One region of the Alistipes provencensis genome, then DNA from elsewhere that is predicted to be linked to it. Evidence: riboswitches for the same ligand, from Rfam matches in the RefSeq annotation. Region 1 holds a riboswitch; the other holds the start of a gene.

Region 1 (4,981 bases):
AGCACCTCGACGTCGCAGGCGAAGGTCTCGACGACGAACGGGTGCGCGGCGTCGTGGTCCACGTCGAACATCGCCTCGCCCGAGAGTTTCACCCGGCGGGTCTTGCCGAAACGCACGGGGTAGTCCAGCCGGGCCCCGGCATTGAGGCAGACGGTCGTGCCGTCCTGCAGCGTGACGTCCACCCGCTGTCCGGCAGGGGCGGCGATCGAGAGATACTGTTTGGCGGTGTTTTCGATGACCACGCTCCGGGAGGCGTACCAGCTCCCGGCGATCAGCAGCAGCGCGGCTGCGGCCTGCATGCAGCGGCGCACAGCCGGCAGGCGGAGCCATTGCGGGCGCGCAACGGGTATCGGCCGGCTGACGGGGCGGGGTGCGTTGACGAGGGTGGTATTGTGGACGAACCACAGGGCGTTCAGCTCCTGTTGGTGTTCGGGATCGGCTTGCAGCCAATCCACGACGGCCTGTTCCTCCGCATCCGAGGTCCGGCCGTCGATATATTTGTATAACAACTCTTTCTCCATACATCCATAAGGTGCGTGGGCGCGCCGGATGGACACGAAAAAAAGGCGGTTCGGGTTAAATAAATTTTATTAAAAACGCATCTCGCTGAGAAACAGCGCAATCAGCCAGACCGGAAGATAGTCTTTCAGGGCCTCCCGCATGATGCCCAGCGCCCGCTGGATGGCGGCTTTGACGTTGCGGACGCTGATGCCTGTGGCGTCGGCGATTTCCTGATAGGTCCTGCCTTCGAAACGGCTGGCGACGAATATTCCCCGCATCGGTTCGGGCATGCGGCCGATCTCCTCCTGCACGATCGCGGCGACCTCCGAGGCGAAGAGCTGTCCGGGATCGCAGGCCTCCAGCGCCGCGATGCGGGCCTGAATGCTGTGGTAAGCCGTCGTGTGGATTTTCTGCCGGATGTTCAGCCGGTTCTTCTCGTTGCGCAGCCACTCCAGACAGCCGTGCTTCACGGCGCCCAGCACATAGGCGGGGACGCTGGCGCTGATGTTCAGTTCCGCGCGGTGTTCCCAGAAGTAGAGGAAACTGTCGGTCACGATATCTTCCGCCACCATGCCGTCGCGGACGTATGATTGTGCGATACGGATGAAACGCGGCTTGTAATCAGCGTACAGGCCGTCGAAAAATTCGCGGGTGATATGTCGGACCGGGGGCGTCATTCGGGCATATGATTATCCAAAGATATAATTTTTATCCGCATGAAAAAAATCATTTTGCAAAGTGCAAAGAGAAAAGCCGGCCGAAATACTCGGTCGGCCCTTTCGGTTTGAAGCGCGCTGCGGTTATTCGAGCCGCTGGTAATAGTACAGCTCCCGGTCGTCGTCGGCCAGCACTTCGGGGTGCATGATGGCGATCAGGTCGTGCAGGACGACATCGGGGCGCACGACGCCCGATTCCCAGTAGTCGTTGCCGCCCGCGGCGTTGAGCCGTTTGTTGCAGTTGTAGACGGCGCCGGTCTGCACGCACCGCGTTCCGGCGAATTTCGGGTATTGCGATTTCAGTTCGCCGAGCGACGATGCGCCGCCCGCATTAAGCCACATGTCGGCCTGTGCGGTGAGCAGGTAGGCTTCCTCGAGGTCGATCGGCTGCGAGCGGTTCGAGGTGTTTTTCCTGTAAATATAATCCCCGCCTGCGTCGGCTATGAGCCGGGCGACGTAACTTTCGGTCGAGGCCATGAACCACGATCCGGCATAGGGCGTGTTTATCATCACCTTGGGATCGGGAGCCGTGGCCGATGCGACCCGTTTTTTGAGCGCATTGTAGCGTTCGGGAATCGGAGTGAAAACGGCTTCGCCTTTTGTCCGGCTGTCGGTGATCTCCGAGACGGCGACCAGCCATTCGGCCTTGCCGAGTGGCGACTCCTCGAGGTATTCGCCGATGTAGACGAACGGGATTCCCATTTCGCGCAGTTTCGGCTCCATGCCGCTGGCGCCGCTCACGCCGAACAGCAGCACGAGGTCGGGCCTCTGCGCGAGCAGCAGTTCGTAGTCCACATTGCCGTCAAAGCCCACGTCGGCTACCGCGTCGGGGTGTGCCGTGACATAGGCGTTGGTGATGTAGTCCCGGCCGGAAACCCCGACCACGCGGTCGGCCTGTCCCAAGGCGTCGAGCATGGCGATGTAGGTCGAAGACATGCAGACGATGCGTTTCGCCCCGGCTTCGACGCTCTGTCCCGTGAATCCGGCCGGGGGCGTTTCGCCGTTGCGGGCGATGAAGAGCATCGTTTCGGCGTTCTCGGCGCCCTGCCACGGGTTGAAGACTTTCAGCAGGGTGCTCTGCCGCCCTTCGGCGCCGACGATCTCGAAGCCGGAGGCATGCGACGGGGCGTAGAGCGTCTGTGTGAAATCTTTCAGGTCGGCCGTCTGCGATCCGCAGGCCGCGGCCAAGGCCGCCAGAAGCGGCACGAGGAATTTCAGGAGTCTTTTCATTATGCGCTGGGGCAATAGTTCGCTTGGTCAAATCATGGATTCTACAGCCACCATGCAACGAGACGGAATGAAAGCGTGCTTTACATCTGTTGTCCATCCGGGCCCGTTCTCCGCAGGCTGCGAAACCAATCGGTCATGCAAGGCAGGTCTTCTGACTCGTTCCGGTTTCGACGCCTTCCCGGTTATCCGCCAGTGGCTGAAGATTGTCGATCCCTCGTGTGCCCGTTTCCGGACAGGAACTTACAGCAGCGGGAACTGTTGCCGACTTTCACGGCATTCCCTTTTAATCGGTCGGAGGCTGTGGGCCCTCTTGTCGAACCTTTGCGCGGCAAAGATAGTAAAATTTGGAATCCGAAGCGGAAAATGCCGGGAATTTAAAATGAGAAAGCCTCGTAATCGTAGAATTACGGGGCTTTCTCAATACAAGACATATCAGAATCGGACGATGCGAACGGAGATGTCCGTTATCCGGAAGTCGTCTGATGGGGCGGTGATCCCGAATGCAGGGACAGTGTCGAAGATCAGCAACTGGTGGCGGGTATGGCGCGGAGCGTCTGCCGTCGGCAACACGAAGGTCTGGTTTGCGAGCGTGACCGTGGCTGAGCCGCTCCATTTCAGATTGAGATAGATTGCGCCGAACTCGATCTTTCCGGCTGCGATGCTTTCGGCTGCGATTTTTGCCGTATCCCGGCCTGCCGACAGGTAGAGCGTTTCGCCCTTGCCCCGGAAATCCGGAGCGAGCAGGTCGGTCGATACATAGTCGATGCCGGCGTTGTTGATCCGGTCGAAATGTTCGAAATCGTCGGCGTGGGATTCGGTTTCGAGTCCGTCGGCCTTGGCCCGTGATACATGGCTGAAATACTCTTCCTCCCCGAACCGCGTCGCACTGATCGCCATGATGGTGCCTCCGAGCGATGCGATGTGTTCGTAGGTGCTCTGGTAGAGGATGCCCATGAGCGGGATGTCCCGGATGCCCATTTCAAGGCGGATGTGGTCGTTGGCGTCGTTGTTTGAGGTGACGATGTAGCCTCCGCGGCCGAATACCCGGTCGGCAATGGCTATCAGCCGCGGATAGACCCAGTCGGGGGTGACTTTTTTCGGCTCGATGAACGTGCGCAGCCCGCAGTTGCGGCACTCGGTGCAGAACTCTTCGAGGGTGAGCACCCGGGTTCGGTATTCGGGCCGTGCAGCTTTGAGGAGAAAACTGTCGCGGAGCTCCGCATAGCTAATGTCCGAGACAGCAACTTCTTCGGGCACGGGGCGGCCGTCGTTGTAGGTGAATGTGCGTGTCAGATTGGCGTCGTGGACGGCCACGAGTATGCTGTCGGAGGTCCAACGGACGTCGGTCTCGATGCAGTCGAACCCGGCCCGTGCGGCGAGTTGGATGGCCTCGCGTGAGTTCTCGCCCGACAGGGTACAGTGCATGGTCGCACCCCGGTGGGCTATGAAATGCCGTCCGGTTTCCGTCGGGGTTCCGGAGCATCCTGCCGCGATCCACGACAGCAGGAGTAATATCGACAGCCTGCTTTTTAGCATGACTGTTATTTTGAATTGTACGGGCCGTGGATGGACGCCACCTTGTATTCGAAGTCGGTGTCGTCGAGCATGTAGACATAGTATTCCGCACCGCCCGGGGCGACCCGCACGACGATGTGCCCGTTGTACCCGGCGACGTTTTTGTAAAGCGCTGCGTTCTCGGTAAGGGCCTCCGGGTGTATGTTGGTACTGAAGATATCCTTGGTCCAAGCATAGGGGTGGGTGGCGAAACTGCCGTTGACGATGGAGGTCAGCAGGGGAATGTCCGGCTGCTTTTTGTAGAAAGCCTGATTGATGATCACCCGCGGTGAAAATTCACAGTTCTGCATCTGGCTGCCCCAGGCGTTGTTGCTCAAGTGGTGGTGTGCCTTGAACACCTCGAGGCCTCCCTTGGGAATGAAGTCGCGGTAATAGTAGGCTACCCGGTTCTGGGGGCCGGAAGTGAGGTCGCCGCAGGCGATGTAGTCGAATTTTCCGTAGCTCAGGTGGAATCCGCAGGATGCAGGATTACCCTTGCCTGCATTGGCGTTGATGACAGCGCCCTTTCCGGTGGAGGAATCGAGGTTCCAGACATAGCCGTTGGCTACGATGTTGAAGATGCGGAAATCGGGATACTTGCTTTTGTCCTTCAGGAGCGTAATCTGTTCTTCGCCTGTGCGAAACCGGTCGGCTGTCATGCCCTTGTTCGCTACGGCCCACTTGACGAACACCTGCCAGTCGCCGGCGAGTTCCCCATCCATCTCGGGGATGGTCGTGTCTTCATTGTAGTCGGGATAGCCCATGTCCAGCACCCGGCCGAACGGAACCTCGCCGTAAAGAGCCATGAGTCCGGCGAGACGGTAACCGTTCGGCGAGGTCTCCGTGGCGGCGGCCGAACTGCCGATGTGGTCTATGTGGAAATGCGACGGTGCACACCAGTCGATGGCCGAACTGCCTTCCGGCAGGAAATGGCGGATGTATTTCGCGTCCACGATATACGGACGTGTCGCGGCATCCGG
Region 2 (4,981 bases), 1.2 Mb from region 1:
ACGACTTTGCCGGCGAGATCGAGGGCGAGGGCGTACTGGAGATCATGCCCGACGGCTACGGATTCCTCCGCTCGGCCGACTACAACTACCTCAATTCCCCCGACGACATCTACGTCTCCCCGTCGCAGATCAAACTCTTCGGCCTCAAGCCCGGCGACACGGTCAACGGCGCGATCCGTCCCCCGAAGGAGGGCGAGAAATATTTCCCGCTGGTGCGCGTGAACGAGATCAACGGACTCAAACCCGAATACATCCGCGACCGCGTCCAGTTCGAATACATGACGCCGCTGTTCCCCAGCGAGAAATTCTGTCTGACGGGCAACGGCCACAACAACATGTCCACCCGTGTCGTGGACCTCTTCTCGCCCATCGGCAAAGGCCAGCGCGCACTGATCGTGGCGCAGCCCAAAACGGGTAAGACGATGCTTCTGCAGTCGATCGCCAACGCCATTGCCGACAACCATCCCGAAGTTTACATGATCGTCCTGCTGATCGACGAGCGCCCCGAGGAGGTGACCGAAATGGCCCGCAACGTGAAGGCCGAGGTCGTGGCCTCGACGTTCGACGAGCAGGCTTCGCGCCATGTGAAAGTGGCCGAGATGGTGCTCGACAAGGCCAAGCGCATGGTCGAGAGCGGTCACGACGTAGTGATCTTCCTCGACTCGATCACCCGTCTGGCACGCGCCTACAACTCGGTGCAGCCCGCCTCGGGCAAGGTGCTCTCGGGAGGTGTCGACGCCAACGCCCTGCACAAGCCCAAGCGTTTCTTCGGCGCGGCCCGCAACACGGAGGAGAAGGGTTCGCTGACGATCATCGCCACGGCGCTGATCGACACCGGTTCGAAGATGGACGAAGTGATCTTCGAGGAGTTCAAGGGTACGGGCAACATGGAATTGCAGCTCGACCGCAAGCTGGCCAACAAGCGCGTCTATCCGGCCGTGGATGTCATCGCCTCGGGAACCCGCCGCGAAGACCTGCTGCTGCCGCGCGACGTGATGAACCGTACATGGGTGCTGCGCAAATACCTCTCGGACATGACCCCCGTGGAGGCTATGGAGTTCCTGCAAAAGCAGATGAGCCTGACGGATTCCAACGAGGAGTTCCTCGCCACGATGAACCACTGATAATGGAGTAACGCACAAACTGCAAACCCGTCATATCCATGAAAAACTACCTGCTCGTAGGCTTGTGTCTCCTCTTCGCCCGCGGTGCGTTCGCGTGGGGACAGAAAGGGCACGACGTAACGGCCTACATCGCCGAATGCCACCTGACGCCCGAAGCGGCCGAAAAGGTCCATAAAGCGCTGGGAGGCTATTCACCCGTCTATTTCGCGAATTGGCTCGACTTCGCCAGCTACTGGCCCGAGTATGCCTATTCGAAAACATGGCACTACCTCAATGTGGACGAGGGCAAGACGATCGAGACCATGCCCAAGAATCCCAAGGGCGACGTGCTGAAGGCGGTAACCAAAATCACCGAAAAGCTCAAATCGGGGAAACTCACTCCCGACGAGGAGACGCTGAACCTCAAGATGCTGGTTCACTTAGTGGGAGACATGCACTGCCCGATGCATCTGGGACGCCTGAGCGATTTGGGCGGCAACCTGCGCCCGGTGCGGTTCTTCGACCGCGAGACCAACCTGCATTCGGTCTGGGACACGAACCTGCCCGAAGCCGTGCGCAACTGGAGCTACACCGAGTGGAAAGAGCAGATCGACCGGCTGAGCGACGAGGAGATCGTCGAAATCACGGCCGGAGAGCCCGCCGACTGGGTGAAGGAGACGCACGACATCTGCAAGGAGATCTATGCGTCGAGTCCCGAGGGCACGAAGATCGAATACGACTACATTTTCAAATACACGCCCGTCATCGAGAAGCAGTTCCTGCGCGGCGGCCACCGTCTGGCGCGCCTGCTGAACGAGATTTACCGATAGGGGAGTCCGGACAACGGAACCGCCCGCGGATCGCAAGGTCTGCGGGCGGTTTTCGTTTTCGGCGGAAGCCGTCGGCCGGGAATGCTCCGAATCCCGTCCGGAAGCGGCTGCGGCGCAGGTCCGCGTTTTTTGTTCACAATTTGTTGAAGAAAAAAAGAGGGGCCCGTTTGCCCGTCGGGGAACTATGTCTACATTTGTTTCCGTGCAAGGTTCTCCGCCGGCCGCAGCCGGCATGGGATCAAAAGGGAACTCCTGTGAAAATCAGGGACTATTCCCGTAGCTGTAAGCTCCGTAAAGGTCCGCACTCTCTTAGGGCCACTGTCCGCGAGGACGGGAAGGCGTGCGGGCGGAGCGAGTCAGAAGACCTGCCTTGCCGGGATAGGTACCAGCCTTCGGGATATAGGGCGATACCCGAACAAGATTATTACAAAGCAACATCGAGGGAGACCGAACGGGCCTGTCCGCAACGCGCGGAGAGGACCGGGACACTTTTCCGCATACATGCAGAACACATAACAGATTTCAGAAGAATATGGGTATTTCAGAACTTTACATCATCAAGCGCGACGGCAAACGTGCGCCCTTCTCGGTCGAGAAGATCAAACGCGCCATCAGCAAGGCGTTCCTTTCGGTCGGCGGCTACGCCACGGACGACGACCTCACGTCGGTACTGAGCCGCGTGCATGTGGCCGACGGCATGTCGGTCGAGGAGATTCAGAATCAAGTGGAGGTGGCCCTGATGGCCGAGCGTTATTTCGCCGTGGCCAAGAGCTACATGCTCTACCGCCAGAAACACACCGAAGACCGCGAGGACCGCGAAAAACTCGAATTCCTCATCAACTACTGCGACGCCAAGAACCCCGCCACGGGTTCGAAGTACGACGCCAACGCCAACGTCGAGAACAAGAACATCGCCACGCTGATCGGCGAGCTGCCCAAACAGAACTTCATCCGCCTGAACCGCCGCCTGCTGACCGACCGGATTAAGGAGATGTACGGCAAGGAGCTGGCGGACAAGTACCTGCGTCTGCTGAAAGACCACTTCATCTACAAGAACGACGAGACTTCGATGGCCAACTACTGCGCCTCGATCACGATGTATCCGTGGCTGCTGAACGGCACGCTGTCGGTCGGCGGCAACTCGACGCGCCCGACGAACCTCAAATCGTTCTGCGGCGGGTTCGTCAACATGGTCTTCATCGTGTCGTCGATGCTCTCGGGGGCCTGCGCCACGCCGGAGTTCCTGATGTACATGAACTACTTCATCGAGCAGGAGTACGGCGAGGATTACTACAAGCACGCCGACAAGGTCGTCGACCTCTCGAACAAGCACCGCACGATCGACAAGATGATTACCGACTGCTTCGAGCAGATCGTCTACTCGATCAACCAGCCGACCGGTGCGCGCAACTTTCAGGCCGTGTTCTGGAACGTCGCCTACTACGACCGCTACTATTTCGAGTCGCTCTTCGGGGAATTCCTCTTCCCGGACGGTTCGAAGCCCCACTGGGATTCGCTGTCGTGGTTGCAGAAGCGCTTCATGACGTGGTTCAACAAGGAGCGGACGAAAACCGTGCTGACCTTCCCCGTGGAGACGATGGCGCTGCTCACCAAGGACGGCGACGTGATGGACAGGGAGTGGGGCGACATCACGGCCGAAATGTACGCCGCGGGCCACTCGTTCTTCACCTATATCAGCGACAACGCCGATTCGCTGTCGTCGTGCTGCCGCCTGCGGAACGAGATTCAGGACAACGGCTTCAGCTACACGCTGGGGGCCGGCGGCGTCTCGACCGGTTCGAAGAGTGTGCTGACGATCAACCTGAACCGCTGCATCCAGTACGCCGTGAAAAACGGCATGCACTACCTGAAATATCTGGAAGAGGTGGTGGATCTGGTCCACAAGGTGCAGACGGCCTACAACGAGAACCTCAAGGATTTGCAGGCCAAGGGCATGCTGCCGCTGTTCGACGCGGGTTACATCAATCTTTCGCGCCAGTACCTCACCATCGGCGTCAACGGACTGGTCGAGGCCGCGGAGTTTCTGGGCATTCCGATCAACGACAACGACGACTACGCGACGTTCGTGCAGGAGCTGCTGGGACTGATCGAGCGCTACAACAAGAAATACCGAACGAAGGAGCTGATGTTCAACTGCGAGATGATCCCGGCGGAGAACGTCGGCGTGAAACATGCCAAATGGGACCGCGAAGACGGCTATGTCGTGCCGCGCGACTGCTACAACTCCTATTTCTACATCGTGGAGGACGAGTCGCTGAACGTCATCGACAAGTTCCGTCTCCACGGCCGCAGGTATATCGACCACCTCACGGGCGGCTCGGCGCTGCACATGAACCTCGAAGACCACCTCTCGCAGGAGCAGTACCGCCACCTGCTGCGCGTGGCTGCGACCGAAGGATGCAACTACTTCACGTTCAATATCCCCAACACGGTATGCAACAAGTGCGGCCACATCGACAAACGCTACCTGAAGGAGTGTCCCGAGTGCCATTCGGACGATCTGGACTACCTGACGCGCGTGATCGGATACATGAAACGGGTCTCGAACTTCTCGGCGGCACGCCAGCAGGAGGCGTCGCGGCGCTTTTACGCCCAAGCGAAGTAGATGGTCCGGTATCATAATTTCGACGTCGTATTCGCGGAGATTCCGGGCGAGACGACGCTGGCGATCAACATCACCAACTGTCCGAACCGATGCCCGGGGTGCCACAGCCCCCATCTGACCGCCGATGCCGGGCGGGAACTCGACGAGACGGAGCTGCACGGCCTGCTCGACCGCTACGGCCGCTCGGTGACCTGCGTCTGCTTCATGGGCGGCGACGCTGCGCCGCACGAAATCGCGGCGCTGGCCGGGGTCGTGCGCAAAACCTTCCCGATCCTGCACACGGGGTGGTATTCGGGCCGCGACGAATTGCCGGAAGGCATCGACACGGCGGCATTCGACTACATCAAACTGGGCGGCTGGGTCGAGGAACGGGGCCCGCTGACGGCGCCGACGACCAACCAGCGGCTCTACAAGGTCGGGCC

Evidence for each region. Region 1 has a riboswitch for cobalamin ahead of BN5935_RS06905 (ABC transporter substrate-binding protein). Riboswitches for the same ligand answer to the same signal wherever they lie in the genome.
Region 2: it holds a riboswitch for cobalamin, as region 1 does, so the genes downstream of both, nrdD (anaerobic ribonucleoside-triphosphate reductase) here and BN5935_RS06905 (ABC transporter substrate-binding protein) in region 1, are expected to answer to the same signal.

The regions. Positions count from the first base shown of each region.
Region 1 covers NZ_LT559262.1:1,759,274-1,764,254, forward strand. The annotation lists gene BN5935_RS06895 (FecR family protein) at 1-521, opposite strand, end outside; gene BN5935_RS06900 (RNA polymerase sigma-70 factor) at 591-1,178, opposite strand; gene BN5935_RS06905 (ABC transporter substrate-binding protein) at 1,302-2,447, opposite strand; cobalamin riboswitch at 2,572-2,786, opposite strand; gene BN5935_RS06910 (glycerophosphodiester phosphodiesterase) at 2,880-3,983, opposite strand; gene BN5935_RS06915 (ComEC/Rec2 family competence protein) at 3,989-4,981, opposite strand, start outside.
Region 2 covers NZ_LT559262.1:2,995,219-3,000,199, reverse strand. The annotation lists gene rho (transcription termination factor Rho) at 1-1,124, shown strand, start outside; gene BN5935_RS11745 (S1/P1 nuclease) at 1,163-1,933, shown strand; cobalamin riboswitch at 2,124-2,320, shown strand; gene nrdD (anaerobic ribonucleoside-triphosphate reductase) at 2,466-4,559, shown strand; gene BN5935_RS11735 (radical SAM family protein) at 4,560-4,981, shown strand, end outside.